Parasedimentitalea psychrophila: one gene and its partner. The protein of the gene in region 2 binds, or shares a complex with, the protein of the main gene of each other region. Links are inferred from orthologs where the notes say so. Each region holds a gene or a part of one and is shown on either strand. Other genes may lie near its edges. The genes, in order: trxA and trxB.

Evidence for each region.
Region 1: the proteins of trxB (region 2) and trxA are in contact, whole or in part, in a crystal structure (PDB 1F6M), measured with the Escherichia coli proteins. The link is inferred for Parasedimentitalea psychrophila from one-to-one orthologs.

What each region holds. Positions count from the first base shown.
Region 1 is NZ_CP127247.1:1,605,494-1,621,096, forward strand. What follows is about bases 9,429-12,141. They hold trxA (thioredoxin), read left to right. Parts: upstream 9,429-10,481; coding sequence 10,482-10,802; downstream 10,803-12,141. Other genes in these bases: addA (double-strand break repair helicase AddA), read left to right, coding at 9,429-10,419; QPJ95_RS07785 (DUF1127 domain-containing protein), read right to left, coding at 10,957-11,148; hslV (ATP-dependent protease subunit HslV), read left to right, coding at 11,344-11,901; hslU (ATP-dependent protease ATPase subunit HslU), read left to right, coding at 11,965-12,141. In the rest of the region: sensor histidine kinase RegB, read left to right, coding at 1-290; QPJ95_RS07750 (PAS-domain containing protein), read left to right, coding at 379-1,929; tRNA (adenosine(37)-N6)-threonylcarbamoyltransferase complex ATPase subunit type 1 TsaE, read left to right, coding at 1,978-2,457; QPJ95_RS07760 (aminoglycoside phosphotransferase family protein), read left to right, coding at 2,450-3,451; QPJ95_RS07765 (nucleotidyltransferase family protein), read left to right, coding at 3,451-4,143; double-strand break repair protein AddB, read left to right, coding at 4,133-7,066; more of addA, read left to right, coding at 7,063-9,428; more of hslU, read left to right, coding at 12,142-13,272; QPJ95_RS07800 (alpha/beta hydrolase), read left to right, coding at 13,352-14,470; QPJ95_RS07805 (Smr/MutS family protein), read right to left, coding at 14,479-15,066; mltA (murein transglycosylase A), read right to left, coding at 15,066-15,603. UniProt on the Escherichia coli protein: Participates in various redox reactions through the reversible oxidation of its active center dithiol to a disulfide and catalyzes dithiol-disulfide exchange reactions.
Region 2 is NZ_CP127247.1:2,500,489-2,516,145, forward strand. What follows is about bases 5,402-8,168. They hold trxB (thioredoxin-disulfide reductase), read right to left. Parts: upstream 7,374-8,168; coding sequence 6,429-7,373; downstream 5,402-6,428. Other genes in these bases: QPJ95_RS12205 (adenylate/guanylate cyclase domain-containing protein), read right to left, coding at 5,402-6,246; QPJ95_RS12215 (Lrp/AsnC family transcriptional regulator), read left to right, coding at 7,599-8,099; QPJ95_RS12220 (amidohydrolase family protein), read right to left, coding at 8,134-8,168. In the rest of the region: QPJ95_RS12180 (Hsp20 family protein), read left to right, coding at 60-476; QPJ95_RS12185 (DUF1150 family protein), read left to right, coding at 476-700; QPJ95_RS12190 (sulfotransferase family 2 domain-containing protein), read right to left, coding at 742-1,362; QPJ95_RS12195 (sulfotransferase family 2 domain-containing protein), read left to right, coding at 1,841-2,509; QPJ95_RS12200 (bifunctional sulfate adenylyltransferase/adenylylsulfate kinase), read right to left, coding at 2,623-4,338; more of QPJ95_RS12205, read right to left, coding at 4,534-5,401; more of QPJ95_RS12220, read right to left, coding at 8,169-8,967; QPJ95_RS12225 (M56 family metallopeptidase), read right to left, coding at 9,030-10,163; QPJ95_RS12230 (BlaI/MecI/CopY family transcriptional regulator), read right to left, coding at 10,153-10,548; QPJ95_RS12235 (DUF2160 domain-containing protein), read right to left, coding at 10,707-10,985; QPJ95_RS12240 (carbohydrate ABC transporter permease), read right to left, coding at 10,985-11,782; QPJ95_RS12245 (carbohydrate ABC transporter permease), read right to left, coding at 11,797-12,660; QPJ95_RS12250 (ABC transporter ATP-binding protein), read right to left, coding at 12,657-13,742; QPJ95_RS12255 (ABC transporter ATP-binding protein), read right to left, coding at 13,752-14,816; QPJ95_RS12260 (ABC transporter substrate-binding protein), read right to left, coding at 14,960-15,657.

The DNA of each region.
Region 1 (15,603 bases), 890 kb from region 2 along the record:
TGGGGCGGATTGGCGATCCCTTTGTGCGTCAGGGCCGTATCGACAGTGACCGCAAAACGCGCCCCGAATATGAAGGCATGGGGCTGGGGCTGTTTATTGCCAAAACGTTACTGGAACGCACCGGGGCAAGTTTGCGCTTTGCCAACGGCAGCGATCCCTCCCAAACCATTAGCCTTCATCCCGACCGACCGGGCGCTATTGTCGAAGTGTACTGGCCCCGACAAAAGATAGATGCGATAGAGGGCGAAAATGCGGTTCCTTTGGGTCAAAATCAACCGATCGAAATTTAACTATTCATCTTTAGGCAACCAGTTAAACATCAATTAACTATTATTGAGGCAAGATAGGGTTAACAACTGATCAACTAGGCAGGACAACATGCAGAACATCGTCTCAATCGAATGGCTTGTTTTGGCAACTCTATGTGCAGCTACTGCTGCAGTTGCGGTCTGGTGGCTCTCTCCGACCTCTGGCCAAAGGGGGATGGAACAGGATCTGCTCTCCGGTGATAGCCGGACAGATGCGGTGTTCCTGTTTGATGATGCCAACCTGATCGGCTGGTCGACTGGCGCCCGCAAGATTATTGGCGACAAGGCTGAAGGCTTCAGCTGGACCACCCTGCGGGATCAACTGGCGCGCAGCTATCCAGGTCTGCCTCAATCACCGGGCTTTTTAAAAGATGTCGGGCCACTCATCCTGTCCGGAACAGCGACTGCCGAATCCCACGAAGCGCATTGTGAATGGATCGACGGCATTACCCGTGTTCAACTGCGCCGCAATACCTCTGAAGCCAGGGATAAGACCCTTGACCAGGAATTGACCACGCTGCGTGCGGCGGTGCATCAGGCACCCTATCCGGTCTGGCTGCAATCCGAAGAAGCCGAGGTCACGTGGTCCAACTTGGCTTATGACAATCTCAGCCAGAAATTGCGTGGACGCAACGTCGATTTTGCCGATCCACTGTTTGCCGACCTGTCCGAACCGATGGCCAGCGGCAAGGCCGAGCGGATCTCTATCCCGCTGCCCGATACCAATAAAAAACTGTGGTACAATATCTCAACCACCGAGACCGAGGCGGGTTGGCTCTGTCATGCGGTGGACATCAACGCGGTGGTCGACGCCGAAGTTGCCCAGCGGAATTTTGTGCAAACACTGGCAAAAACCTTTGCCCAGCTGTCTATCGGCCTGGCAATCTTTGACCGCAATCGCCAGCTGGTGCTGTTTAACCCGGTGTTGATCGACCTAACCGCCCTGCCCGCAAATTTCCTCAGCTCACGGCCAAATCTGCTCAGCTTTTTCGACCGTCTTCGCGATCAGCGGATGATGCCAGAGCCGAAGAATTACACCAGCTGGCGCCACCAGATGGCGGACCTTCTCGAGGCTGCCGCAGAGGGCCGCTATCAGGAAACATGGTCGTTGCCATCGGGTTCAGTCTATTCGGTCAGCGGCCGGCCGCACCCTGATGGCGCCGTCGCCTTCCTGTTCGAAGACATTACCGCAGAAATCACCCTGACACGTCAGTTCCGCTCGGAACTGGAAATGGGCCAGTCCATCATGGATCAAATGGAGGAGGCCATTGCCGTGTTTGCAAATGACGGCACCATGACCTTCTCGAACAAGGCCTACCGCGATTTGTGGCGGATGGACCCCGAGGCCAGCTTTGCCAAGGTCTCCGTGGTTGACGCATGCCGTGTCTGGCAGGATATGTGCGCCGCAACCCCGACCTGGGGGGAGTTGCGTGATTTTGTAAACGGCCACGAGAACCGCGAGCAATGGTGGACCCATGTCCAGTTGCGCAGTGGCAAGCCGCTGATTTGCAAAGTTTCTTCTGTGCAAAATGGAGCGACAATGGTGACCTTCCGTGCGCCAGGCCCCTCTGTTGCGCCGAAAGAACAAGAGCGTTTTCGGATCACCCAGCAAGACGGCTAAAACTGCAAACCAGCTTGCAGCGCCTAGCCTGCGGGGCCATTGTGCAGCATGACACTTTGCCACGCGACCCGCTCCCTTTCCTCTCCGCAGGAAACTGCCGATCTGGCCACTCGCATCGCCGCGGCTCTTCGCCCCGGCGATTGCCTTTTGTTAGAAGGCCCTATTGGTGCCGGCAAAACCCATTTTGCCCGACAGCTGATCCAGTCCTTGTTACCCATTTTCGAAGACGTACCATCGCCAACCTTCACTCTGGTGCAGACCTATGATGTGCCCACGGGCGAGTTGTGGCACGCGGACCTATACCGGCTGTCGTCATTGGATGAAGTCGAGGAACTGGGCCTGATCGAGGCCTTTGACACCGCGATCTGCCTGATCGAATGGCCCGACCGACTGGCCGAACTGACCCCGCCACACGCGTTGCACCTGCGGTTTGCGCTGGACATTGATCATGCGGATACCCGTCACCTGACCTTCACCTGGAGTGATGAGAAATGGCACCTCTTACTGGACCGGATAGCCAATGACTGACCGAAACGATCTGGCCGCCGCCTTTCTGGCAACAACCGCCTGGGCCAATGGCAGCCGGAGGGATCTGGCGGGTGATGCCTCGAATCGCCGATATGAGCGGGTGTCTGCCCCGGTCACAGGGCTGCCCGCAGTCCTTATGGATGCCCCCCCCGGCAAGGCTGAGGATGTCGCTGCCTTTGTGCATATTACCAATCACTTGCGTGACGTTGGTTTAAGCGCACCTGAAATACTGGCGGCAGACATCGATCATGGGTTTTTACTGATCGAAGATCTCGGTGACGACCTTTATGCCCGCATCCTGTTGCGCCAGCCCGCGCTTGAAACGCCTCTGTATCAGGCCGCCACTGATGTCTTGGTAAAGCTGCACTCCGCAGCCATGCCGGATCTGGATATCATGAGCCCGCGGGTGATGGCACAATTGGATGAAATTGCATTCACCCATTACCGCGACGGGATACTCGGCGCCCAAGACCCCGATTTGGCAGCCCTATTTGTCGATCAGTTCGAAGATATTCTGCACCACAGCGCCAAGGATGATCCCGTTCTGGTGCAACGGGATTATCATGCCGAGAACTTATTATGGCTACCGGATCGCGACGGCATTGCCCGGGTTGGGCTGCTGGACTACCAGGCAGCTCTGGCTGGTCATCGCGCCTATGACCTGATGTCACTGCTCCAGGATGCCCGCCGCGATGTTCCGATCCACATCGAGCAGCAGATGATTGACCGCTATATCGCCAAAACCGGCGTCGATGGCACAAAATTTCGCACCGCCTATACGGTGCTGGGCCTGCAACGAAACCTGCGCATTCTTGGTGTGTTTGCCCGTCTGTCGCAGGACTATGGCAAGCCGCAATATGTGGATTTGATCCCCCGGGTTTGGGCCCAGATGATCCGCGGGTTGGATCACCCGGCACTGGCCCCTGTGGCCGGGATGATCCGCAACAATCTGCCACCGCCGACACCTGAAAACCTGGACAGGCTGAGACCGTGATGCAAACCCACCCCTCGTCCGTGATGCTGTTTGCGGCCGGCTTTGGCACCCGAATGAAGGCCCTGACCCGGGACTGTCCCAAACCGATGATCAAGGTAGCGGGCCGGCCGCTGATTGATTATGCGCTGGATCTGGCCCGCGAGATTGCACCGGATCACATCGTGGCCAATCTGTTTTACAAGCCCGAACAGCTAAAGGCACATCTGGCACCACTGGGGGTGCTGCTGAGCCATGAAACCCCGGACATTCTGGATACCGGTGGAGGTCTGCGTCATGCCTTGCCGCTATTGGGGGATGCGCCGGTTTTCACCATGAACACGGATGTGATCTGGTCCGGCCCCAACCCACTGAAACTGGCACGCGACGCCTGGGACCCGGATCAAATGGATGCGCTGCTGGTTTGCGTCCCGCTGGCCCGCGCGAGGGGGCGTATCGGGGCCGGCGATTTCACCGCTGACAGCCATGGCCGCATCAGCCGCGGTGGCGATCTGGTCTATGGTGGCGTGCAGATCGTGAAAACCACCGGATTGCTCAAAATCAACAAGACCGTCTTTTCTCTCAATGAACTTTGGAATCAAATGCATGATGCGAGCCGTCTATTTGCCCTGCAATACCCAGGTCACTGGTGTGATGTTGGCTATCCCGAAGGCATTGAAGTGGCCGAAGATTTGTTGAAGTCACATGATGTTTGAACCGTCACCCACCCCCCGCATCTTTGCCCTGCCCTGCGGCACCGATTTTCCCCGCGCCCTTGTCAACGGGTTGACCCAACGCAGCCACGGGCAGCCCCCCGAAGCGCTGGCAAAGGTAGAGCTGATCGTCAACACCCAACGCATGGAACGTCGCATCCGCGGGTTGTTCGATGCCGGCCCGAACCTGCTGCTCCCCCATATATCGCTGCTCAGCGACCTGTCAAAACGCGCAACTCTGCACGGATTGCCCGCTGCCCTGCCGGTGCTGCGACGGCGGCTTGAACTGTCACAACTGGTCGCCAAACTGCTGGACGCAGAGCCCAGCCTGGCAGCAAGATCATCGCTGTATGACCTGTCAGACAGTCTGGCGGCATTGTTTGACGAAATGCAGGGCGAGGGTGTCACCACCGATACCATCCGGGGCCTCGACGTCTCGGATATGTCTGACCACTGGGCGCGGGCGCAGAAATTCATTGGCATTGCCGACGAATTCACCAACACCCACAGCGGTGCGATGGACGTTCAGGCGCGCCAGCGAAAGGTGGTGTTGGACCTGATTGACAGCTGGCAGGAAACCCCGCCGCAACATCCGGTTGTTCTGGCTGGTTCAACCGGCTCACGCGGCACCACCCTTCTCCTGATGCAGGCCATCGCCCGCCTGCCGCAGGGTGCGGTGGTCCTGCCCGGCTATGATTTTGATCTTCCAACCGAGGTCTGGGCGGGTCTCGACGATCCGCTGATTTCAGAAGACCACCCGCAGTTCCGGTTTCACAAACTCATGATTGGCCTAGATCTGACACCAGCTGACATAAAGCCCTGGTGCGATAGCCCCGCCCCTGCACCGGCGCGCAATCGGCTTGTTTCCCTGTCGTTGCGCCCGGCCCCGGTCACCGATGCCTGGATGACTGAGGGCCCCATGCTGCGCGATCTGGACAAGGCCACCAAAAATGTAACGCTGATCGAGGCGCCGAATCCGCGCGGCGAAGCACTGGCGATTGCCCTGCGGCTGCGTCAGGCGGCTGAGGACGGCCAGACCGCGGCGCTGATCACCCCGGACCGGATGCTGAGCCGTCAGGTTTCGGCGGCGCTTGACCGCTGGGATATTCTGCCTGACGACAGTGCCGGCCAGCCATTGCAGCTGTCCCCACCGGGTCGGTTCCTGCGCCATGTGGCTGAATTGTTTTGCAAAGACCTGACCGGCGACAGTCTTTTGACACTGCTAAAGCATCCTCTGACCCATGATGGTGATGCTCGTGGCGATCATTTACGACACTCCCGCGAGTTGGAATTGCAATTGCGCAGCGCCGGCCCTCCGTTTCCCGATGGCGCCTGTTTTGACCAATTTGCCGCCAAACGTGAGCTTCTTGCCGGCTGGAGCACCTGGCTAACGGATCATTTTGCCGATCAGGTGATTGCAACGGAACTGCCGCTGAGCGAATGGGTCTTTTGCCTGCGCGATCTGTCCGAAGCCATTGCCAGCGGCAGCCAAACCAACGGCGCCGGCAATCTTTGGGATAAAAAGGCCGGCCGCGAGGCTCTTAAGGTCATGCAGGAACTGGCCGCCGAAGCCCACCACGGCGGCGATATGACCGCCCGTGATTTTGCCGATTTGCTGGGCGCGCTCCTGTCACAGGGCGAAGTCCGAGACCGCGACGCGCCGCATGGAAAGATCATGATTTGGGGCACGCTCGAGGCCCGCGTGCAGGGTGCGGATCTGGTGATTTTGGGCGGATTGAACGAGGCCAGCTGGCCCGAGTCCGCCAAACCTGACCCCTGGCTGAACCGTCAATTGCGCAATCAGGCCGGGCTACTGCTGCCCGAGCGCCGGATCGGGCTGTCCGCACATGATTTCCAACAGGCCATCGCCGCCCCCGAGGTTTGGCTCAGCCGTGCCATACGGTCCGACGATTCCGACACAGTTGCCTCGCGTTGGCTGAACCGGCTGTGCAACCTGCTGGATGGATTGCCGGATCAAAACGGGCCAAACGTCTTGCAGGCCATGCGCGATCGCGGCCAGACATGGCTCGACTGGGCTGTTGCCCTTGAGACACCGACAAAGACATCCCCAGCCACCCGTCCATCGCCACGGCCGCCGGTACCTGCTCGTCCGCGCCGGTTGACCATCACCGAAATACCTCGTTTGATCCGCGACCCCTATGCGATCTACGCCAAACATGTGCTGCGGCTAAGGGTGCTTAACCCGCTGGTTCGGGTCCCCGACGCATTGCTGCGTGGTATCGTGGTACACGAGGTGTTTGAGCATTTCATCAAGGAAACACTGGATGATCCCAGCCTGCTGACCCGCGAGCATCTGCTGCAGAAATCCCGTGAACTGCTGGAACAGCACGTGCCCTGGCCGGTGGCGCGTTGCCTGTGGTTATCACGGGTGAACCGGATATCCGGGGATTTCATCCAGGCAGAACAGACCCGCCGCCTGAGCTCTCACCCGATCGCCTTTGAAGCCAAGGGCGAGGCCCGGTTGGAGCCGCTTGATTTCACCATTGCCTGCCGCGCCGATCGCATAGATCAGGATGACCGCGGCTTTCTGCATCTCTACGACTACAAAACCGGTGCGCCGCCCTCTGAAACCCAACAGTTGAAGTTCGAAAAACAATTGCTGATCGAGGTGGCAATGGCCGAGGAAGGCGCCTTTGAGGATATCGGCCCCAGGGAAGTATCCCGTGCCATGTTCATCGGGTTGGGCACCACAATGAAGGAAGTCCGCGCGCCGATCGACAAAGAGCCCCCGGCCAAGGTTTGGCAGGACCTGCGCGAGCTCATCGGGGCCTATTTCGAGCCTAACCAAGGGTTTTCGAGCCGTCGAATGCTGCATCTGGACACCGAACTGGGCGATTATGATCACCTTGCACGGTTCGGAGAATGGGACCGCAGCGCCACACCAGAACCTGAGGATCTGACATGAACATGCGCGACGCCGCATCCGAAGCGCAGTACCGCGCTGCCCGTCCGGATGCTTCGACCTGGCTGGCCGCCAATGCGGGGTCCGGTAAAACCAAGGTACTGACCGACCGGGTGGCACGATTGCTGCTGCGCGGGGTTCAGCCGCAGCATATTCTGTGCCTGACCTATACCAAAGCAGCCGCCAGCGAGATGCAGAACCGTCTGTTCAAACGCCTGGGCGAATGGGCAATGTTGCAGGATGCCCAGCTGATTGCCGCATTGACAGAACTTGGCGCCGAAGAGGCCATCTCAGCCGAGGGGTTATCACAGGCGCGGACTCTATTTGCCCGTGCATTAGAGACCCCCGGCGGGCTGAAGATCCAGACCATCCATTCGTTCTGCTCGTCCCTATTGCGTCGCTTCCCGCTGGAGGCTGGCGTCAGCCCACAGTTTTCTGAAATGGAAGACCGCGCTGCAACCCTGTTGCGGGCGGAAATCGCCGAGGATTTTGCCAAAGGTGACCAGGCCCATTTGGTCGAGGCGCTGGCACGGCATGTCACCGACAGTGACTTTGACGCTCTTACCACCGCGATCAGTCATCGCCGGGCCGGCTTTGAAACTCCGACAGACTGGGCCGATTTGCTGCAGCTGTTTGATCTGCCGGATGCCTTTGACGAAACCGCGCTGAAAGCCCTGGTTTTCCTTGGTGGCGAAGAGCAGCTGATAGCGCGCACCCGCGACATGCTTGCCACCGGTGGCACCAATGATCAGAAGGCGGCGCTGAAACTGGCGGCAATCACCCAACCCACCCTGTCGGATCTTCCAGCACTGGAAAGCGTGTTGCTGACAGGGGCCAGCGCCAAAGAGCCGTTCAGCGCCAAGGTTGGGTCTTTCCCCACCAAAAAACTGCGCGGATCACATGCCTCACTGATGGACCATCTGGAGCCCTTGATGTTGCGGATCGAGGATGCGCGGGCCAAGCGGCTGGGGCTTATGGCGGCGCGAAAATCGCACGACCTGCATCAGTTTGCCGCTGCCTTTGTCCCTGAATACAGCCGTCGCAAACAACTGCGTGGCTGGCTTGATTTTGACGATCTGATCCTGAAGGCGCGGCAACTGCTGAACGACCCCGCCGTCGCAGCCTGGGTGCTGTACCGTCTGGACGGCGGTATCGACCATATTCTGGTCGACGAAGCGCAGGACACCAGCCCGGTGCAATGGGATGTGATCGAAAAGCTGGCACAGGAATTCACCTCGGGCGAGGGTGCGAGATCGGATGTGGAACGCACCATTTTTGTGGTCGGCGATAAGAAACAGTCGATTTATTCGTTTCAGGGGGCCGATCCAGATGCCTTTGACCGGATGCGGGCCGAGTTTGGCAGCCGTTTGCGCGACACCGGAACCGAATTGCAGGATGCCTCGCTCGATTTTTCTTTCCGCTCATCAGCGGCGATTCTGGGGCTGGTTGATCTGGTGTTTCAGGACATGCCCCGGGCCGGTTTTCACAAGGAATCACTGCACCGCGCCTTTAAATCCGACCTTCCGGGGCGGGTTGATCTTTGGCCGGTGGTGGAAAAGGTCGATGACAAGGACGAGCGCGACTGGACCGACCCGATGGACCGGCCCGGGACCCGCCATCACAATGTCATTCTGGCCGAACGCATTGCTTTGTCTATCAAGCAGATGATCGACGATGAGGTGACCATCCCCGAAGATGGCGCAACCCGTGGAACATTCATCCGCCGCCCGGTCCATGCCGGCGATTTTCTGATTTTGGTGCAACGACGCTCGGATCTTTTTTCCGAAATCATCCGCGCCTGCAAGGCTGCCCACCTGCCCATCGCCGGCGCTGACCGGCTCAAAGTTGGAGCTGAACTGGCGGTCAAGGATCTGGCAGCGCTGCTGTCTTTCCTCGCCACGCCAGAGGATTCACTGTCGCTGGCCTGTGCGTTGAAATCACCCATTTTCGGCTGGTCCGAGCAAATGCTGTTCGATCTGGCCCATCGCCGCACTTCCAAATACCTGTGGACAGCCCTGCGCGATCGCGCAGCGGATTTCCCGGACACCATGGAAATTATCGACGACCTTCGCAACCAGACCGATTTCCTGCGCCCCTTTGACCTGATCGAGCGCATTTTGACCCGCCACAATGGCCGCAAGAATCTACTGGGCCGATTGGGCCCCGAGGCCGAAGACGGTATCAACGCCCTGTTGTCGCAGGCGCTGGCCTATGAGCGCACCGATATCCCCAGCCTGACCGGGTTTCTGGTCTGGATGCAAACTGATGATCTGGAAATCAAACGGCAGATGGGCGCAGCCGGCAGCATGATCCGGGTGATGTCCGTGCATGGCTCCAAGGGTTTGGAATCGCCCATTGTGATCCTGCCCGACACCGCCAAGCGACGGGCTCCACGCGATAGCGAAATCATGCTGGCGGATGGCACGCCTATTTGGAAAATCCCCACCGCGCAAATGCCGGCTGCGATGCTCGCCTCGCGAGAGGCGGCGCAGGAAAAACAACAGAATGAACGATTGCGCCTGCTCTATGTTGCGCTGACACGGGCCGAGAAATGGCTGATTGTGGCCGCTGCCGGCGATCTCTCGAAAGAGGGCGATAGCTGGTATCAGATGGTGCAAACCTCTCTGGGTGACGCCGGCGCGGTGACGCTGGACACCGCAGGTGGTCCGGGACTGCGGCTGGAGCACGGCGATTGGGATGACCTGGAGTTCAAGCAGCTTGAGCGAACCAAACGGGACATACCCGCGCTGCCACAGGTGTTCTCAGTTGCTGCAGCCCCCTATCAGCCGCCGCCCGCTACCCTTAGCCCATCGGATTTGGGCGGAGCCAAGGCCTTGCCCGGGGATCAGGGGTTGGACGAAGAGCAGGCCAAGGCCCGTGGATCGCGCTTGCATCTGTTGCTGGAACATCTGCCTGCCGTGCCGTCGGAAAACCGGGCACAGATCACCCAGAACCTGCTGCGGGACTGCGAAGATCAGGCTGAGCTGCTGGCAGAGGCGACAGCGGTGATCCAGAACCCTGATATGGCGGCGATCTTCGCCCCAGACACCCTGGCCGAGGTCTCGGTCACTGCGCAGCTGAACAGCGAGCGCCTGCACGGCATAATCGACCGGTTGATTGTAGCGCCCGACAGGGTCATCGCGGTGGATTTCAAATCGAATGCCACGGTTCCCAAAAATCCTGCGCAATGCCCCGAGGGGGTGCTGCGGCAAATGGGCGCCTATGCCCATGCTCTGACGCAGATCTATCCCGACCGTCAGGTTGAAACCGCGATTGTCTGGACCCGCACCGCCACCCTGATGCCGCTACCACACGATCTTGTGTCAGTGGCATTAATGCGACGTCTGATACCTTGACGATCCGCCACGCCATTCCTAGGTTCCAACTCCAGTTGCCACACACTCATGGAGACATGCATATGTCCACCGTAGCCGTCACCGACGACACATTCGAAGCCGAAGTCACAAATTCCAAAATCCCCGTAGTGGTGGATTTCTGGGCCGAATGGTGCGGACCCTGCAAGCAAATCGGCCCCGCTCTCGAAGAGCTGGCCGCCGAATATGGCGACAAAGTCAAAATTGCCAAGATCGACCTCGACAGCAACCCAAATGTTGCCGCGGCTATGGGCGTGCGCAGCATCCCAGCGCTGTTTTTGTTCAAAGATGGTCAAGTGATCTCAAACCGGTCGGGCGCTGCCCCCAAATCTGCGCTGCAAAGCTGGATCAACGAAGCTCTGTAATCGCATCATATCAATAAGTTACACAAGGGCGTCCCAATCGGGGCGCCCTTTTTGCGGTCGGCATTCCGAAACCACCAATCCCGCCATGCATCAGACAAAGAAAAAGCCGCCCTGGGAGGAGCGGCGGCTTTAACTTTTCGACTATTGTCGGCGATCAGAACAGATCAGCGCGGGTCAGGCCGATGTCCTGCAGCTGGTCACTGCTCAGGCGCGACAGCAATTTGCGTGTGACACGCGCTTCGTTCCAGGCAAATGCAGAGTTTTTCAACTCAAGAATACTATCTACGACACGAAGAGTGGCGACTGCTCCCAGAGGAGCTTGGGTGTTTGCGGCTACATATGCCATGGTACGCTTCCTTTGATCTACCAGCCGACACTGTGTCGGTTGTTGACCCTCATGTAAGACCGCAGACCGAGTCTCACAATTGCCAGTTCAACAGCCCTGCAATGCGCACAGTGCATAGCAAGTTAGCCCTATGTGAACCGTTGCCTCTGCAGGTTTTGCCCCCCATATACATAGGGCAATCAATTGGAGGCATTCATGGCAAACGATCAGTTCCCCGGCTGGCACGGCACCACAATTATCGGCGTCAAAAAAGGTGGTGAAGTTGTGATTGCCGGTGACGGACAAGTGTCCTTGGGTCAGACTGTGATCAAAGGCACCGCGCGCAAGGTGCGCCGCTTATCCCCCGGCGGCTACGATGTTGTGGCCGGCTTTGCCGGCTCCACCGCCGATGCCTTTACGTTGCTGGAACGGCTGGAGGCCAAGCTAGAGGCAATGCCCGGCCAACTGGCCCGCGCCAGTGTTGAATTGGCCAAGGACTGGCGTACCGATAAATATCTGCAAAAGCTGGAGGCGATGCTGATTGTCACCGATGGGACAGATCTGCTGGTGATCACCGGTGCCGGCGATGTGCTGGCGCCCGAGCATGAGGTTGCAGCCATTGGCTCTGGCGGTAATTTTGCCCTGGCTGCGGCAAGGGCGATGATGGACAGTGATAGATCCGCCGAACAGGTGGCCCGCGACGCGATGGCCATTGCGGCTGATATCTGTGTCTACACCAATGGCAGGCTCACTGTCGAAACCATCACCACATAAGAATTTTCTAAAATTCTTAGGAAAATTCTTCCTTAGAATTTTGGCGGCCCGAAAGGATGGATTATGACAGACCTAACCCCCCGCGAGATCGTTTCCGAACTGGATCGGTTCATTATCGGCCAAAACGACGCCAAACGTGCTGTTGCCGTGGCGCTGCGCAATCGGTGGCGCCGCAAGCAATTGTCGGATGACCTACGGGACGAGGTTTACCCCAAGAATATCCTGATGATCGGCCCCACCGGTGTTGGCAAAACTGAAATCTCCCGACGGCTGGCAAAACTGGCCCGCGCACCGTTTATCAAAGTCGAAGCAACTAAGTTTACCGAAGTTGGTTACGTGGGGCGCGACGTGGAGCAGATTATCCGCGATCTGGCAGATTCCGCCATTTTACAAACCCGCGAGCTGATGCGCGAGGACGTCAAGGCCAAGGCGCATCAGGCCGCCGAGGAACGGGTGCTTGCGGCTCTTGTTGGCGACGAAGCCCGCGAATCCACCCGCGATATGTTCCGCAAGAAGCTGAAATCGGGGGAGCTGGATGACACCATTATCGAGCTGGATCTGGCCGATACATCCAATCCAATGAGCGCATTTGAGGTTCCGGGCCAACCGGGATCAAACATGGGCATGATGAACCTTGGGGATCTGTTCGGCAAAGCAATGGGCGGCCGCAGTATCCGCCGCAAAACAAGTGTTGCCGAAAGCTATGAGATTCTGATCGGTGAAGAGGCCGACAAACTGTTGGATGATGAGACAGTCACCCGTACCGCGTTAGAGTCCGTTGAGCAGAACGGTATCGTGTTCCTGGACGAGATCGACAAGGTTTGCACCCGCTCGGATGCACGCGGTGGCGATGTCAGCCGCGAAGGGGTGCAGCGCGATCTGCTGCCGCTGATCGAAGGCACCACCGTGTCCACCAAACATGGACCGATCAAGACCGACCATATCCTGTTCATCGCATCGGGTGCGTTTCACACTGCCAAACCGTCGGATTTGCTGCCCGAATTGCAAGGCCGGCTGCCGATCCGGGTTGAGCTGCGGGCACTGACCGAAGAGGATTTTGTCCGTATTCTAACCGAAACAGACAATGCGCTGACCCTGCAATATACCGCCCTGATGGGCACTGAAGAGGTCATTGTCAGTTTCACCGATGATGGCATCGCAGCACTGGCCAAGATCGCGGCCGAGGTGAACCAGTCGGTCGAAAATATCGGCGCGCGCCGGCTGTACACAGTGATGGAACGGGTGTTCGAAGAACTCTCCTTCACGGCGCCAGATCGCGGTGGCGAAGAGATCGTCGTGGATGCCGGTTTTGTTGACAAGAATCTTGGGGCGCTGACAAAATCTGCCGATATCAGCCGATATATGCTGTAACTAAGGCTCTGGATTGATGCCTCTGGACATTCCCGGAGGCATCGATAGCCTGTCGTAAATATCGAGTGGCAGAGTTTCTATGGGTGTATTAATTCGATCGGCTTTTGCGATTGCCTTGGTTTTTATGGCGTCTTGCATTGACCGCAGCTTCACCCCGGTTATGCCCGAGGCACTGGAGGTTGGCACTCCCAAAACCATTTTTGTCGCGACAATCCGCGAACCCGTGCCAAATGGCAGTTTTGGTCCCGGACGATCTGATCAATACAGCCTGCTGGAACTCACCGTATCAATCCCACCAAACCGCCAAACCGGGCAACTTAGTTTTGCCTATGCCAAACCAGATCCGGAAACCCAGTTTACCATGGCCGGGCGGCGGGTATTTGACGACCAGTCCGGTTTTTACACGCGGATAAAGGCAGAAATGGCCAAGCTGCCCCGTGACCAGCGTGAAATTACCGTGTTTGTGCATGGCTTCAATTCCACCCAGGCCGAAACCGCCTTTCGTGCTGCCCAACTGGCACAGGATATCCAGCTGCCGGGTGCCACAATGATTTATTCCTGGCCTAGCCAGGGCAATCCACTGGGCTATGCCTATGATGGAGACAGCGTTCTGTTTGCCCGCGATGGGCTGGAACGGATGTTACGCCAAATCCGCTCTGCTGATGTGGGTCGGGTGGCCTTGGTTGCCCATTCCATGGGCTCACAACTGGTGATGGAAACCCTGCGACAAATCGAAATACAAACCCCCGGCTGGTCGGCTGCCAATCTGAACGGAGTGGTGTTGATATCGCCAGATCTGGATGTCGAAGTGTTTCGCAGTCAAATGAACCGCATCGCCGAGGTGCCGCAGCCTTTTGTTGTTTTTGTCTCCAGCAAAGACAGGCTGCTTAATATCTCCGGACGGCTACGTGGAAATCACAACAGTGTAAGACTGGGCAGCCTGACCTCACTGGAGGCGGTGGCCGGTTTACCGATCAATATTATCGACACCACGGCATTTTCGGATGATGCGGTGTCGTCCCATCTGGTGGCGGGCACATCACCGGCGCTCATTGCAATACTGAAATCGGCCCGAAAAACAGCGAATGCCTTTGGTCGCGATGCTGTATTTCTTGCGAACTTATTGCCAGGGCAAGTGATCAACGCAGATGGGGCAACTCAGGTCAGCCTGCGCAATACGGGTTCAGACGAAAGATAAAACCAGTGTTATCGGGACCGTCGAAGATAGACATAATAGGCGCCTGAGCCACCGTGACTGATATGGGCCGGCGTGATCTGCAATACACCCTGCGCCAGTGGCGCCAAAGACAGCCATTGTGGCACCTGATGCCGCAGCACCCCGCGAGGTGTTGGAATGGGGCCGGGCTCATCACGGTCTTTGCCCTTGCCCGTCACCACCAGTACCAGCCGCTTGCCAGAGGCCTGTGCGGACAGAATAAAACGGATCAGGGCGGGATGCGCCGAATCGACCCGCATGCCATGCAGATCCAATTTACCTTCTGGCCGCAGCTTGCCGCGTTTCATGCGGGTAAAAGCCTTTTGATCCATCTGTAGCGGAGACCGGAACAGCCGATCGGTAATTGCGGGCTTCAGATCATGTTTGAACGGTTTTTGGCGCGCATGGCTGCCAAGCTCAAAACTATCCATGCGCGGAAGTGGATGTTTCGTCGGCTTTGGTTTTGGCAGTGGCAAGGCCGGTGGCGCGCTCTGCGCGCCGGGATGCAGGCGCTCGGCCTTTTTCACCACCTCTTGCCAGAGGTCGATCTCGTCTGCCGTCAATTTCCGCCGTGTCATCAGATATCTTCCGGTAGCAGCGCATAGGCCCGTTGGATTGGTAGCAGCACAACCATTCTACCAGGATCCCGCAGCCGACCAGCCGCCTGCCCTGCTTCGTCGCCCGTGCCGTAAAATACATCCGCCCGCTGCGCGCCCTTGATAGCCGAGCCAGTGTCCTGCGCAACCATCAGACGGCGCATTTTTCCATTGCCATCCTTTTCCAACCAGACCGGCGCCCCCAACGGCGTGAATTTTGGATCCACCGCCAGACTGCGCAGGGTGGTTACTGACCTGTTCATCGCCCCCAAAGGCCCCGCAGATGAGGCCACGTTTCGCAGTTCGCGGAAAAACACGTAGGAGCGATTATGCAGCAGCAACTCGCGGCCATCAGATGGATTGCGACGAACCCAGTTCTTGATCACCTGAGCACTGACCTGATGCAAAGAATAAATTCCGCGCCTCACCAGTTCTTGGCCGATGGATCGGTAATTGTGACCATTGGAGCCACCAAAGCCAACCCGAATTGTTGATCCATCGTCCAGTCGAACACGTCCA
Region 2 (15,657 bases):
GCAGGCTGCCACCTTGGGGTCTGCTCTCACCGTCGCTTACGCTTTGAAGGACGAAATACGTGTCAAAACTCACTCTGGGCTCTTACCCACATATGCTGGGATTCGAGCAACTGGAACGCCTGCTCGAACGCTCGGCCAAGTCGGGCAACGAGGGCTATCCGCCTTATAACATCGAACAAACATCCGATTTTTCTTATCGCATTACCCTGGCCGTGGCCGGGTTTGCCGAGGGTGATCTGGCCATCACCATCGAGGACCGCCAATTGGTGATCCGTGGCCGCCAGGGCGAAGACAGCGAAGAACGGGTGTTTTTGCACCGGGGAATTGCGGCGCGGCAATTCCAGCGCATGTTTGTGCTGGCCGATGGTGTCGAAGTTGGCGATGCCATCATAGAGAACGGCCTGCTGCATGTGGACCTGACCCGCTCACGTCCGGAAACCGTGGTGCAGACCATCAACATCAGAAAGAGCGAATGATGCAGCGAACACGTGAACACAGCGAGTCTCAATCGCGCGCAGCCTATGTGAAAACCGTCGATGTCGCCGATCTGCCCGAAGAGATGCAGAAGGGTGGCAAGGGGCGCAGCCATCTTTATGCGTTGCACGACGCCGAGGGCAAGCAACTGGCCGTGGTTGCCGAGCGCCACATGGCCTTTGTGCTGGCGCGTCAGAACGATTATGTGCCGGTTCCGGTCCACTGATCCAATTGGTTCGGCTGGATTTCCCCTGTTCGCGGCTGTCCCTAGCGACCCAGTGCCCGGCGGTGCAAGGCAAAGTCGCGGGCATAGAACCGGCGAATGAGCCAGGCGGTCATGGCTGAGGTGGAGATTTCGGCGGCGCCCCGTTTTGAGGTGTTTCGGCGGCTGTTCGGATCGTATTGAAGCTGTTCTCCAAGCCGCGCCGACAGGCCCGAGATGGTGTGCTCCAGACCATTCTCCAAGGCGGTAATCTGCGCCCCGGGCAAGATGAACTGGCGCTGCGGGCGGATGTGGTTGTCCAGCACAAAGCGGTTCCTGTAATAGGCGCGAAACATCCGGGTGACCCAGGCGTTGAACTCCATCTGCGGCCCGGATCCATGTTCCATACGCCAGCGATATTCGCTCTGCAGCCGGGATATGGGATCGCGAAGAATGGTAAACACCGCATCGAAACTGTTTGGATTGATCATTTGTGTCAGCAGGGTGGCGTGAAAATGCTGAAAGGAGCATTTCAGATGGCGCAGGATTGTATCGGCGCGGCCACCACCATCCTGAAAGGTAACCTGCCAGCCGTTGGACAGGAATATGTGATCAACAGTTGTCCCCGCAGATTTGGGGATATGAACGAACAGAACAGCCTTGCCGTTCTTTTTGTAAATGGGCATTCACAGTCCTCTACCTGAGGTCAGGGGAGCTGTTTCCTATCGTAATGTATTTTCGATCCTCCGCCAAGATTTCCCAATTGCGTTTTAACGCTGGGAGATGGCGAATGTTGCAGCCGCCCGCCCTCATCCCTGCGATGTTTCGATAACGAGGGACATCGCAGGGCGCCGCTGATTTCAGCGCCGAGGTGGTGGAAAACAGCGGCAGACCCCAGCTGTCAGCTCGCGATTTCGGCGTCTTCCTTTGCCGCTGCAAAGGGAACATTATGCATTGGCCCGAACAGCACCCCGCGCTTATTTGTGATGTCCTGCCGTGCTGCAGTTCAAAGGGGTATTTCCGGTGCTGTTGTCTCAATCCCAGGGTGGCCACAGGGCCCGGGTTGGCTCTCTGTGGCGGCCCATTGACCAAGGCGGTTTATCTGATAGTAATCTGAAAAAATTGACTTAATTCTTCCATTGCCGATAAAGAGGGCTTGCGCCGATGCCGATTTCCCTGAGCAAAAACTTTTTGTTTGTGCATATCCCAAAAACTGCCGGCAGCACTGTACACGCAGCTTTGCGACCCTATTGTGTGAGCCGCAACAGAACCTTGCTGCGGCGTGCGGTTTCGTGGCTTCCGGTGAAAGAGAACCCCGAGAAAGCCTATATTCGTGGACATTCCACATCGGCGGTATTCAAATCCAAACTGGATCCTGCGCTGTTTCAGAGGCTTCACAAATTTGCCATCGTGCGCAATCCCTATGATCATGCGGTGTCCAGCTATGTGTTCACGCAGTCCAATACTCATGGCCGTCGCCATAGGGACGCACAGAGTTGGAGCTTTTCGGATTTCCTGTCTTATCTGGAGAAAAAAGACAGAATATTGCCGCGCAATCAAACCACATGGCTGGTGAACCGCGCGGGCGATTTGCAGGTTGACCGTCTTCTTTTTCAAGAAGAGCTGGACAATGGATTTGCGCAGCTTTGCGGATTTCTAAATATTCCACATGAGGGAGCGCTGCCTCGGGTCAATGCGACGAAACGTAAGGATTACCGGACCTATTATTCGGCGGATTCAAAGCGGCGCGTCGAGGCTCTTTATGCGCGTGATTTTGATTTGTTTGGCTATGATTTCGAGGTTGGAAAACCAGTTCGAAACCCCTTGGCCTGAGGCGTGCAGCCGCTGCCGGGCAAATCCGCCGGGGCTGGCGCAAACATAGGTCTTTAAACGATAACGGCCCACCTGTTGGGCGGGCCGTTGTAGGGGCAGATCGCAGGCGTAAATCAGCCTGAGATCAGACCCATGCTTTCCAGTTTCAGCAGCACCTGATGGGCGCAGTTGTCGACCTCGACGTTTTCGGTTTCCACCGACAGCTCCGGCTTGGTCGGCATCTCATAGGGATCGGAAATACCGGTGAACTCTTTGATCTTGCCAGCGCGCGCCAGCGCATACAGTCCCTTGCGGTCGCGACGTTCGCATTCTTCCAATGTGGTGGCCACATGCACTTCGACAAAGGCACCAAAGGCTTCGATGTCTTCGCGAACCAGACGCCGGGTGGTGGTATAAGGCGCGATTGGTGCGCAGATGGCGATGCCGCCGTTCTTGGTGATCTCGGAGGCAACATAGCCGATGCGGCGGATGTTCAGGTCACGGTGCTCTTTGCTGAACCCGAGTTCCGAGGACAGGTTTTTACGCACCACGTCGCCATCCAGCAGCGTCACCGGGCGACCGCCCATTTCCATCAGCTTGACCATCAGCGCGTTGGCGATGGTGGACTTGCCAGAGCCGGACAGGCCGGTGAAGAACACGGTGAACCCCTGCTTGGAGCGGGCGGGCTTGGTGCGGCGCAGCTCTGTGACCACCTCAGGGAACGAGAACCACTCGGGGATCTCAAGACCCTCAGCCAGACGGCGGCGCAGTTCGGTGCCCGAGATGTTCAGGATGGTGACGTTATCACGATCTTCGATGGTGTCGTTGGGCTCGTACTGGGCGCGTTCCTGCACATAGACCATATGTTTGAAATCAACCATTTCACAGCCGATTTCAGACTGGTTCTCGCGGTACATATCCTGGGCGTCATAGGCGCCATAGAAGTCGTCACCGGCTGAGTTCTTGCCGGGGCCGGCGTGGTCGCGGCCAACGATGAAGTGGGTGCAGCCGTGATTGGCGCGGATCAACCCGTGCCAGACCGCCTCACGCGGGCCAGCCATCCGCATCGCCAGGTTCAGCAGGCTCATGCTGGTGGTGGCGGCCGGGTATTTGTCCAGCACCGCCTCGTAGCAGCGCACCCGGGTAAAGTGATCGACGTCACCGGGTTTGGTCATGCCGACAATCGGGTGGATCAGCAGGTTGGCCTGCGCCTCGCGGGCGGCGCGGAAGGTCAGCTCCTGGTGGGCGCGGTGCAGCGGATTGCGGGTCTGGAACGCCACGATCTTGCGCCAGCCCAGTTTGCGGAAATAGGCGCGCAGCTCGTTTGGGGTGTCGCGGCGGGCGCGGAAGTCATAGTGCACCGGCTGCTGGATGCCGATGACCGGGCCACCAAGGTAGATCTTGCCCGCCTGATTGTGCAGGTAGTTGACCGCCGGGTGGGCGTCGTCGTCAGCGCCAAACACCTTCTCGGCCTCATGCGCCTTGTTTGGCTGCCAGTTATCGGTGACGGTCATGGTCGCCAGAATGACGCCTTCCTGATCGCGCAGGGCGATGTCTTCGCCATCTTTCAGCGATGCGGCGAAATCTTCGGAAACGTCCAGGGTGATCGGCATCGGCCAGAGCTGACCATCTGCCAGCCGCATATTGTCGACAACGCCGTTGTAATCGGCCTCGGACAGGAAGCCCTTCAGGGGGTTGAACCCACCATTCATCAGCAATTCCAGATCGCAGATCTGGCGTGGAGACAGGTCGTGGCTTTTGAGGTTGCCCGCTTCGGACTTCAACTTCTGGGCCGAGTCGTAGGAAACATAAAGTTCTGGAATGGGGGCCAGATTACTATTCATTTTCATGTGAAATCTCTCATCACTTGCACAGGGGGTTGTCCTGGATTTGGCTTGATCGCGGTGGTTTTCTGGGGCGAAATACCCCGGAGAGGTGACTAAAGTCTAGCGTATGGGCGGAATAAGGATGGAATGTGCCGAATTGGTGTCAGACGGGAATGTTTCCGGCCTGATCTCAGTTGCTAAGGAAAACATCCGTGTCTTTTACACCTGTTCAGACAGAATTGTAACCGTGTCCACTGGCTCTGGCGGCGCCGATAGCAGCATGACCAGAGCCGAGGCCTGTTGCACCGGCAGCGCGTTGAGCGGTTGCTCGACTCCGCGCAGCTCGAAGGTGTGGAATTTTGCCGTCGCAGCCATGAGGCCCGCGGTCTGCACCACCTGTTCGGATATCAGCAGTTCGACGCCAAGATCCTTGGTCTTGGCCTCAAGGCGGCTGGCGGTGTTGACGGTGGCACCAATGAGGGTGCGTGGCGCATTGCTGGTGGTGCCGATTTCACCCAGCACAACGGTGCCAGTGTGCAGGCCCATGCCGATCCGCACCGGCTCATCCCCCTCTGAGGCCAGTAGCCTGTTGAAACGGGCCAGCGCGACGCCGATGTCGCTGACGGCTTCTATGGCGGCCCTGGATGAGGCGGCGGAGCTGTCCATCTCGAACAGGGCCAGCAGCCCGTCGCCCATGTATTTGTCCACCGTGCCGCCGGCGCGGGTGATCTCGGGCACCACGGCGTCAAAGAACCGGTTCAGCAGAAAGACCACATCATAGGGCAGCAGATCGGCCGAGCGGGCGGTGAAGCCGCGGATGTCGAGGAACAGCACCGCGATGGTCTTCTCCTCGCCCTGCGCCGAATGGACCCGGCGTCGCCCCTTGGGCCGATAGACTCGTTTCACCGTCAGCGCCGCGGTCGGGTAGATCTGGCAGGCCAGGCGGACATCCCCGGGTGCTTTTACCGCCCGCAGCGCGCGTGCCTCGGCTGGGCTGGCAGCGGGCAGGCTGTCGCCACCTTTGGTGACGGCGACCCGACAGGTGGTGCAGCGCCCCTTGCCGCCGCACAGCGAGGTGTGGGGAACGCCGTTGAGCTGCGAGATTTCCAGCAGCGTCAAGCCGCGCTCGACGGTTATGTCGGGGCCGTTTACGTAGTGAATCCTGACCGATTGCCGCTTGCGGGCAAACCGGCGTATATAGAAGGCGCTGATGGCCATCCCCAACAGGGCGAAAAACACCCAGAGGCTGATCTCATATACCCGGGTCAGATGCGCCAATTCAGTCAGGTCGGGCCAGTTAAAATCTTCCTGGATGGCCTCGGCATTGCCGGGCACCAGATAGATAGCCCACATCCTGCGGCCTTCGGTGATCAGCCCGGCCAGCGCCAATGTGGGCACCAGTACCGCCACGCCGATCAGATAGGGTGCAATCGGGCGCCACCAGTAGGTGATCCGCAGCCACATGTGCATGCCGATGCAGCCATGCACCCAGACCACCAGCAGCAGCAGGTACTGGTGCCAGATCTCCGGCGAGTTCCACAGCAACAGGATCACCGAAGACATCTGGTCTTCGACGTCAAAGACCCGGTCGGCGTAGTTGGTGAAAACGACGTGCTGGATCAGCTGCAGCGGGATCGCCAGGCCAAAGAACAGCTGCACCGCCTGGGCCACCGTCATCCGCAGGGTACGGCGGCTGGCGACCTGCCAAAGGGCAAGCCCACCGTGCAGCAACAGCGCGCCAAACAGCAGGATCTGACCGGGAGGGTGGCCGGTGGCCAGTGCGCGCGCCTCCTGCACCTGAATCATAAAATCAGGGGAGACAAGACCGGCCGCGATGTTCAGGAAATGGAAGAATGCATAGACCAGCAGGAAAATCCCGCTCACGGTTCGGCTGCGCTGAACCAGATTGCCCTGCCAGATTGCCTGCGCCAATGGACCTATCTTTCCGGTTGATCCGGTCAGGGTGCTGGATGTTGCGGTTCAGGTCAAGATTTTTCCCCAAGACCCACAGCAGAGCCGGCGCGGCGCCACGGGTCAGAGCCGTCTTGTCAGTTTCAGCCGACCGGGAGGAAGCCCGGTCGGCTGGGTCACTTGTTCTAGGGGGCAGGGGGCAATCAGTCGTCCTGTTCAGCCAGGAACCGTTCCGCGTCCAGCGCCGCCATGCAGCCCATACCGGCCGAGGTCACCGCCTGGCGATAGATGTGGTCGGTCAGATCCCCGGCGGCAAACACGCCGGGGATGCTGGTTTCGGTGCTGCCCGGTTTGGTCACCACATAGCCGCCCGCATGGGTCTCCAGCGAGTCCTTGACCAGCTCGCTGGCCGGGGCATGGCCGATGGCGACAAAGACACCCTTGCAGGGGATCTCGGTGATCTCGCCGGTCTTGACGTTTTTGACGACGACCCCCTCAACCCCCAGTGGGTCCTCGGTGCCGATCACCTCTTCCAGAGTGTTGAACCACAGCGGCACGATCTTGTCGTTTTTCATCAGCCGGTCGATCAGGATCTTTTCGGCGCGCAACTCGTCGCGGCGGTGGATCAGCGTGACTTTGGAGGCGAACTTGGTCAGGAACAGTGCTTCCTCAACCGCGGTGTTGCCGCCGCCGATCACCACGATCTCCTGACCCCGGTAAAAGAACCCGTCGCAGGTGGCGCAGGCCGAGACGCCAAAGCCCTTGAACTTCTCCTCAGACTCCAGCCCCAGCCATTTGGCGCGCGCACCAGTGGCCAGAATGACCGCGTCTGCAGTATAGACCGTGCCGCTGTCGCCCTTGGCGGTGAAGGGGCGTTTGCTGGTGTCCAGTTCAGTGATGATGTCACCGATGATCTCACAGCCCATTGCCTGCGCGTGGTCCTGCATCTTGACCATCAGGTCCGGGCCCTGCACCTCGGTGAAGCCGGGATAGTTCTCGACCTCGGTGGTGGTGGTCAACTGGCCGCCGGGTTCAATGCCCTGAACCAGGATTGGTTCCAGCATGGCGCGGCTGGCATAGACGCCGGCGGTGTATCCCGCAGGTCCCGAGCCAATGATCAGAACCTTGGTGTGGCGCGTGTCAGTCATCGATGTATCCCCAAATTTGATGGCAAAGCGGGTAAGCCGCCGGTTGGCAACTCATATAGCCGCCCCGGGTTATCTCTTAAACCCCCGGAAGGGCGCGGATTGGTCAAACTGCGGTGACACAGGGGGATAATGCCATCAGGCAAATATAATTGCGCTAACACGAAATATAATTGCGCGGCTTGCCAGCGGTGCTATAAGAAACCCTCATTTGAGGGAGAGCTGAACATGGTCACGACACGCCTGGACCCGATTGATCGCAAGATACTTTCGGAGCTGCAAGCCGATGGGCGCATGACCAATGTGGAGCTGGCCAAACGGGTGGGCATCTCGGCACCGCCCTGTCTGCGCCGGGTGCGCACCCTCGAGGAGGCCGGCTTTATCCGCGGCTACCATGCTGAGGTGAACGCCCGCGAGCTGGGATTCGAGGTGCAGGTGTTTGCCATGGTGGGGCTGGAAAGCCAGGCCGAGGTGGAGCTGAGCGCCTTTGAAGCAAAATGCCGCAGCTGGCCTCTGGTGCGGGAGTGCCACATGCTGAACGGCGAGGTGGATTTCATCCTGAAATGCGTGGCGCCGGATCTGAGCACCTTTCAGAACTTTCTGACCGGTGGCTTGCTGACCACACCCAATGTGGCCTCGGTCAAGACCTCATTGGTGATCCGTGGTGCCAAGGACGACCCCGGAGTGCCGTTTGAGGTGCTGGAACAACGTCTGGCCAAAAAGGCCTAAGCCGCCATTTTCGGCAGGTAATAGTCCGGGCCTATCAGTCGCGCAGGCTATAGGCGCGGGCAGCATTTTCACCCAAAATGGCATCGCGTTCACTGGCGGAGAGACCCGACAACAAACTGTCGGTGGTTTCCATCCAATGCTCGTAGCTGCTGGCGAGCAGGCAAACTGGCCAGTCGCTGCCCCAGATCAGTCGATCAGGACCAAAACAGCTCAGCAGGTGATCCACATAGGGTTTCAGATCCTCGGTGGTCCAGTCGGCGTTTGCCTCGGTCACCAGCCCCGAGAGCTTGCAGTAGGCCTGTGTGTCGCGCGCCAGAGCTGCCATGTTTTCCGCCCAGGGCTGGATCAGCCCATCGCGGATCAGCGGTTTGGAGCCATGGTTGATCACCACCCGCATATCCGGGTGGCGCTGCAGCAGCTGGATCAGATTGGGCAGATGTGGCGGCAGGGTCAGCGCATCAAAAGTCAGACCTTGGGCGATCAGCGCCTGAAAGGCGGGCGTCAGGTCGGGTCGCAGCATCCAGTCCGGGTCGGCAATATCCTGTATCATCGGCCGCAGGCCCACCAGGGCGGCATGTTCGGCCAGCTCAGAGATTTGCTGCGCCGCACCGGGGTGCTCGAAATCAACCCAGCCCACCACGCCCTTGATAAAGCTGTGATCGTCGGCCAGCGATAGCATGAACCGGGTTTCGGCAACACTGGGGGCGGCCTGCACCAGAATGGTGGCGGCGATTTGATGGCGCTCCAGCTCCGGGGCAAGATCAGCTGGCAGGAAATCGCGATAGAGCGTTTCCAGCTCAGGGGTGAGCCATCCATAGTCGTCGCGGGCCACAGACCAGAAATGTTGGTGCGCATCAATACGGCTCATGGGCTCGGGTCTTTCTTGGGCTGTCTGGCTTGTGGCTGTCAGGTTTATAGCTGTCGGGGCGGTTAGTCGAAGGTCGCCAGGCCGAAGCTTTGCACCGGGTCACTGCTGGAGGAATTGCGGTTGGCCATGCGTTCCAGATTGACGATGGTGGACAGCATCAGCCGGTCATGGCTCCAGTCGCTGGGCCGTTGCATCAGCAGCGTGGTGGCCAGCACGGCGCCGACCAGCAGGCCCGACAGCAGCGCCCAGCTGAGCCGATGGTCAGACTGAGAGGCCTTGGCCGTCACCGCCAGAATGCGCTGCTCCAGGGTGGCGCTGCGCCGGGTCTCGCGGCGGTCCACCAGGGCGACGGCGGGGCTGCGGCGGCGAAACAACACCCGGTCCTGTGCCGCCATGGCACAGGCGCGGATCAGGCATTCGCAATAGGCGCGGGCGTCAAACTGAGGCCGCGCCATCAGCGCCTGATCACAGGCATATTCCCGCAGGACGCGGACTTCGCTGCGCCACAGGAAATAGGCCGGGTTCCAGAACAGCAGCGGCCGCAGCATTTCCAGCAGAAACTCGCATTCGATATCGCGCTGGCGGAAATGCTGCAACTCATGGGCGATGGTCAGCCGCAGATCGCGGGGGTCATGCAGCAGCGCCGAGGGCAGTACCACATAGAGGCGCAACAGCCCGCGGGTGGAATAGGCCACCGAGGCGGTATCGCTGATCAGCAGCTCAACGCGGCCGATTTTCTTCCACAGAAAGGCGCTGCGCAGGCAGTCGCGCAGACGCAGCACAGAGGTGATCACATGCAGGCTGCAAAGCGCGGCGCCAATGGCAAACAGCAGCACCAATGCGCGGGCCCAGACCGCCTGTTGCGTCAACAGGCTGCGCACCAGATCCTCGCGCAGGCCGATGAGGGTCTCAAAGCGGGTGGCACTAAGGCTGACGTGGCCCTGCAGGAATTGCGACACCAGCATATCCGAGATGTTCGGCGGGTGCGGAATGACCCAGGTGGTGAACCCCAGCGCCAGCAGCGGCGCCGCAACCAGCAAAACGGTCAGCCGGTTGAGCAGCCTCAGCTGCGGCAAGAAGGCGTTGCCAAGCCCATGACGGGTCAGCAATCGTCGCAATCCGATCCAGATCCCGGCGCCAACCAGCAGCAGCAGGTTCAGATCGATATAGGCATTTAACAGAGCATCAGCTTGCATTGTCCCCCAGCCTTTCAGTCAACAGCGCCCGCATTTCCACGAGCATTTCGTTGGTCACCTCTTCGTCCTCGACCAGCCGCGCCACCAGCGCTGCAGGGGTATCGTTGAAGAGTTTGCTCGAAAGGTTTTTGAGAGTGGTTTTTTGATACTCTGCCTTGGGCACAGCGGGGCGATAAACCAGTGAACGATCCAACCGTTCGCTGGACAGAAAGCCCTTTTGTTCCATGATCTTGAGCACGGTTGCAACCGAGGTGTAGGCCCGTTCCTGCAGCTTGTTCAGCTCGGCCAAAAGGTCACGCACAGTGCCGCCACCGGTTGCCCAGACCACGGTCATGAATTCGAGTTCAACCTCGGTCAGAAGCGAGTTGTCCTGCTTTTTTCGCATGGGGTCTGGTGTCCGGTCCGTTTATTGGCGTCTCGCCATCTTAGGCAAAGGCTATGATTTTGAAAACTAATTTTTTAGATGTTGCGCCTGCCGCGGCGCGTGTTGCCAAAATATGCGCGCGATCCGCGTCATTGGTGACCCGGATCGCGCGCTGCAAGTCAGACCTTGCGAAAGCAGAACACGGCCCAGCCTATGGCCATTGGCAGCGGTATCCACAGCGGGGTGCCAAACAATCCCAGCCAGGCCAGGAATATATAGCTGGAGCCCAGCAGCGCGATGAACAACCGGTCGCCACGGGTGGTGACCAGCCCCAGCACTCCCTTGCGTTCATCGCCGCCGGGGGTGCGGATTTCGAGGATGATCAGCGTGCCGATCGCCGAGAAGATACCGATAAAGACCAATGCTGTGGGCCAGGTCCAGGCCATCCATGAAAGCATTACACCCTCCCCATCGCGAAACCCTTCGCGATATAGTTGCGGACAAAGTAGATCACGATTGCGCCCGGAATGATTGTCAATGTGCCCGCCGCCGCCAGCAGGCCCAGCTCATATCCCGCGCTTGAGGCGGTTTTGGTCATGATGGCGGCAATGGGTTTGGCGGCCACCGCGGTCAGGGTTTTGGCCAGCAGCAGTTCCACCCATGAGAACATGAAGCAGAAGAAGGCGGCGACGCCGACCCCGGCTTTGATCGAGGGCAGGAAGATGGTGACAAAGAACCGCGGGAAGGAATAGCCATCCACATAGGCGGTCTCGTCCAGCTCTTTGGGCACGCCGGCCATGAAGCCTTCGAGGATCCAAACCGACAGCGGGATGTTGAACAGGCAATGGGCCAGCGCCACCGCCAGATAGGTGTCAAACAACCCCACGGCTGAGTAAAGCTGGAAGAACGGCAGCGCAAACACCGCAGCCGGTGCCATCCGGTTGGTCAGCAGCCAGAAGAACAACTGCTTGTCGCCCAAGAACCGGTAGCGGCTAAAGGCATAGGCAGCCGGCAGCGCCACGGTGATCGAAATCACCGTGTTCAGGGTCACATAAGAGATCGAGTTGATATAGCCCCAGTACCAGGTCGGATCGGTAAAGATCACCCGGTAGTTTTCCAGCGTGAAGGTCTGCGGGAACAGCGAGAAGCCGCCGAGGATCTCGTTTGTGGTCTTAAAGCTCATCGCCACCAGCCAGTAGATCGGCAGCAGCAGGAACAGGATGTAAATGATTGGGACGATGGATCGTTTTTTCATCTCCACGGTCTCCTTTAGTTCAGGTCGTCTTTGGTCATCAGCGTATAGAACAGCCAAGAAACCAAGAGAGTGATTGCAAAGTAGATCAGTGACATCGCAGCGGCAGGGCCGAGGTCAAACTGCCCGAGGGCGCGTTTCACCAGATCAATGGAGAGCAGGGTGGTGGAGTTGCCGGGGCCGCCTCCGGTCAGCACAAACGGTTCGGTGTAGATGTTGAAACTGTCCATGAAGCGCAACAGGATGGCGATGGTCAGCACCGGTTTCATCTTGGGCAGCTGGATAAAGCGGAACACCGACCAGTTGGAGGCGCCGTCGATCTTGGCGGCCTGATAATAGGCGTCCGGGATCGACACCAATCCGGCATAGGCCAGCAGCACCACCAGCGAGGTCCAGTGCCACACGTCCATGGTGATGATCGTCACCCAGGCGGCAATCGGGTCCTGCGTCATATCATAGTTGATACCCAGCACGTTGTTCAGGAAATAGCCCAGCAAGCCGATGTCAGGCAGGGTGAAGATGTTCCACATCGCCCCCACCACGTTCCACGGGATCAGCATCGGCAGCGCCATCAGGATCAGGCAGACCGGCACCCAGATGCCCTGACGTGGCATTGACAGGGCAATGGCAATGCCCAGCGGCACCTCGATCGCCAGGATCAGCCCGGTGAACATGAACTGACGCCCCAGCGCCTTGTAGAACCGCTCTTCGGTCAGCAATTGCTCGAACCATGTCAGGCCTTCCCACAGGAACAGATTGTTGCCAAAGGTCTCCTGTACCGAATAATTGACCACGGTCATCATCGGGATCAGCGCGTTGAAGGCGACCAGCAGCAGCACCGGCAGCACAAAGAACCAGGCTTTCTGGTTTACGGTTTTCATGACTGTGCCTCTTGCGATTGGGTGGCTATCCAGCCGTCGACATAGAGCCGGGTCTGGTTTTGTTGGAAGTTGAGAAACACCGATGCGCCTTTTTCCGGGCCGGTCCCGCTGATGATGGCGCGGATCTTGCAGCCGCCGGCGTCACATTCCACCACTGTGTGGCGGCCAACGTCCGAGACCTTGCTCACCGTTGCCGGCAAGCCGCTTTTGGCGAGGGTCACAAACTCGGGGCGGATGCCAATTTCGGTGCGACCCTTGGGGGTGCCTGAAATCGCCCCTTCCAGCGCCACCGGCTGGTCGGTGAAATAGGCCTGCCCGTCACGCAGGCTGCAGGGCAGCACATTCATGCCGGGTGAGCCGATGAAATGGCCGACAAAGGTGTGGGCCGGGCGCTCAAACAGTTCGACCGGGGTGCCGATCTGCACCACTTCGCCGTCCTGCATCACCACCACCTGATCGGCAAAGGTCAGTGCCTCGGTCTGGTCGTGGGTGACGTAGATCATCGTTGCCTTGATGCGCTGGTGCAGCTCTTTCAGTTTTGAGCGCAGCTTCCATTTCAGATGCGGGTCGATCACCGTCAGCGGCTCATCGAACATCACCACGTTGACGTCCTCGCGCACCAATCCGCGCCCCATCGAGATCTTTTGCTTGTTGTCCGGGCTCAGGCCTGCCGCCTTTTGGCCCAGCATATCGGTCAGCTCCAGCATCTCGGCAATAGCCGTGACCCGGGTTTTGACCGTCTCTTCGTCGCGGCCACGATTGCGCAGCGGGAAGGCCAGATTGTCATAGACCGTCATGGTGTCGTAGATCACCGGGAACTGGAACACCTGGGCGATGTTGCGCTGGTCTGGCGGCAGGTCGGTGACGTCTTTATCGTCGAACAGAATGCGTCCCTCGGACGGGACTAGCAGGCCGGAAATGATGTTCAGCAGGGTGGATTTGCCACAGCCCGACGGCCCCAGCAGCGCATAGGCACCGCCATCGTTCCAGTCGAGGTCGATTTCCTTGAGCGCATAATCCGAAGGGGTCGACGGGTTCGGGTAATAGCTGTGACGCAGTTTGGAGAGAGTTATTTTAGCCATTGATGCGCCTCATGCCACGCGGGAGCCATCGGGTGCAAAAACGTAGCACGCGGATGGGTCCATATAAAAATCATGGGTTTCACCCACATGGTAGGGATGAACGCCAGATGCCAGCGACACCCAGCTGCCGTGCCCCATGTCAAAATGGGCGCTGCTTTCCGAGCCGGACAGCTCGGTCACCTGCACCTTGCCTGACAGGCGCACGGTGTTTTTATCGGTTGCCAGCGGCAGCACATGGTGGGGGCGGATGGCGATGGTGTACTTGCCATCCGCCAGCCCCGCAGCCGCGCCGGGAAGATCCCAGCTGACGCCTGATCCCAAGGTGGCATTGCTGCCCTGCTTGGTGATCTTTGCAGTGTTGATCGGCGGGTTGGAGAACACCGCAGCGGCGGAAACATTGGCCGGGTTGCGGTAGATGTCAGCGGTGACGCCAAACTGGGTCACATGACCATCCTCCATCAGCGCGGTCTGGCCGCCCAGCAACAGGGCCTCTTCGGGTTCCGAAGTGGCATAGACCACCACCGCGCCGCGGCCGGCAAACAGCTCGGGCAGCTGATCGCGCAGCTCTTCGCGCAGTTTATAGTCGAGGTTGGCCAGCGGCTCATCCAGGAACACCGCCTTGCTTTCCTTGGCAATGGCGCGGGCCAATGCGGTGCGCTGCTGCTGGCCACCGGAAAGCTCATGCGGCATCCGGTTCAGCATCGGCCGCAGCTGCAGAATATCGGCGGCCTCTTCGACGCGGCCCTGAATTTCAGATTTCGCCATGCCCGCGACTTTCAGCGGCGAGGCAATGTTTTCATAGACGGTCATATGCGGGTAGTTGATGAAAAACTGGTGCACCAGGCTGATATTGCGTTTCTGGGTGTTGAGCTTGGATACGTTCTGACCATCCATCCAGATCTCGCCACTGGCCAGCGGGTCCAGCCCAGCCATCAGTTTGATCAGAGAGGTCTTACCAGATCCGGTTGCGCCCAACAGGACATTGAAGTGACCGGTGTGCAGGGTCAGGGAGGTTTCCTTGATGTGCAGATTGGCGCCGACGCGCTTGGTCACAGATTTTAGTTCGAGTGCCATCGTGGTGAGGCTTTCCGGCAAGCAGCCAGTTGCGCGCGATGCCGCGCGGTCTTGGGGAAAAGCGCCCCGGAGATCGAGAGGATCACCGGGGCTTAGGAGGGCTGAACAACTTGCTGGGTTCAGCCCATCAGGAAAGAGCCTGATTATTCAGACGCCCAGCGGGCAACCAGAGCGTCATAGTTGACGGTCATGCCCTGTGGCTTCTCGTTGTCCAACATTGGCTTGGCGCCACCGTTGGCCATCCACCAGGCCGCGTCTTTTTCTTCGTTCAGACGTGGGCCACAGCCACCGTAGACATTGGCAGCCTCATCGGCGCGCTGCATGCGGCCCATGGTGATGTCCATTTCTTCGGCCAGACGATCCATCGCCTGTTGTGGAGTGAAGGCACCCGAGTTGACGTCGCCAATTTGCTGCCACCAGATTTGGGCCAGCTTTGGATAGTCAGGCACGTTGATGCCAGTTGGCGACCAGGCAACACGATCGGGCGAGCGGTAGAACTCGACCAGACCGCCCAGTTTGTCAGCCCGCTCCGAGAAGCTCTCGTGGTTGACCGAACTGTCGCGGATGAAGGTCAGACCAACGTGGCTTTTCTTCACGTCCACAGTCTTCGACACGACGAACTGCGAATACAGCCATGCCGCCTTGGCACGGTCCAGTGGGGTCGACTTGAGGATGGTCCAGGAGCCAACGTCCTGATAACCGATCTTCTGGCCTTCTTCCCAGTATGGGCCGTGTGGGCTGGGGGCCATCCGCCACAGCGGTGTACCGCTCTCGTCAACGGTGTTGTTGCCTTCGGACTGTGGCTTCACCATGTCGGCGGTAAAGGCAGTGTACCAGAAGA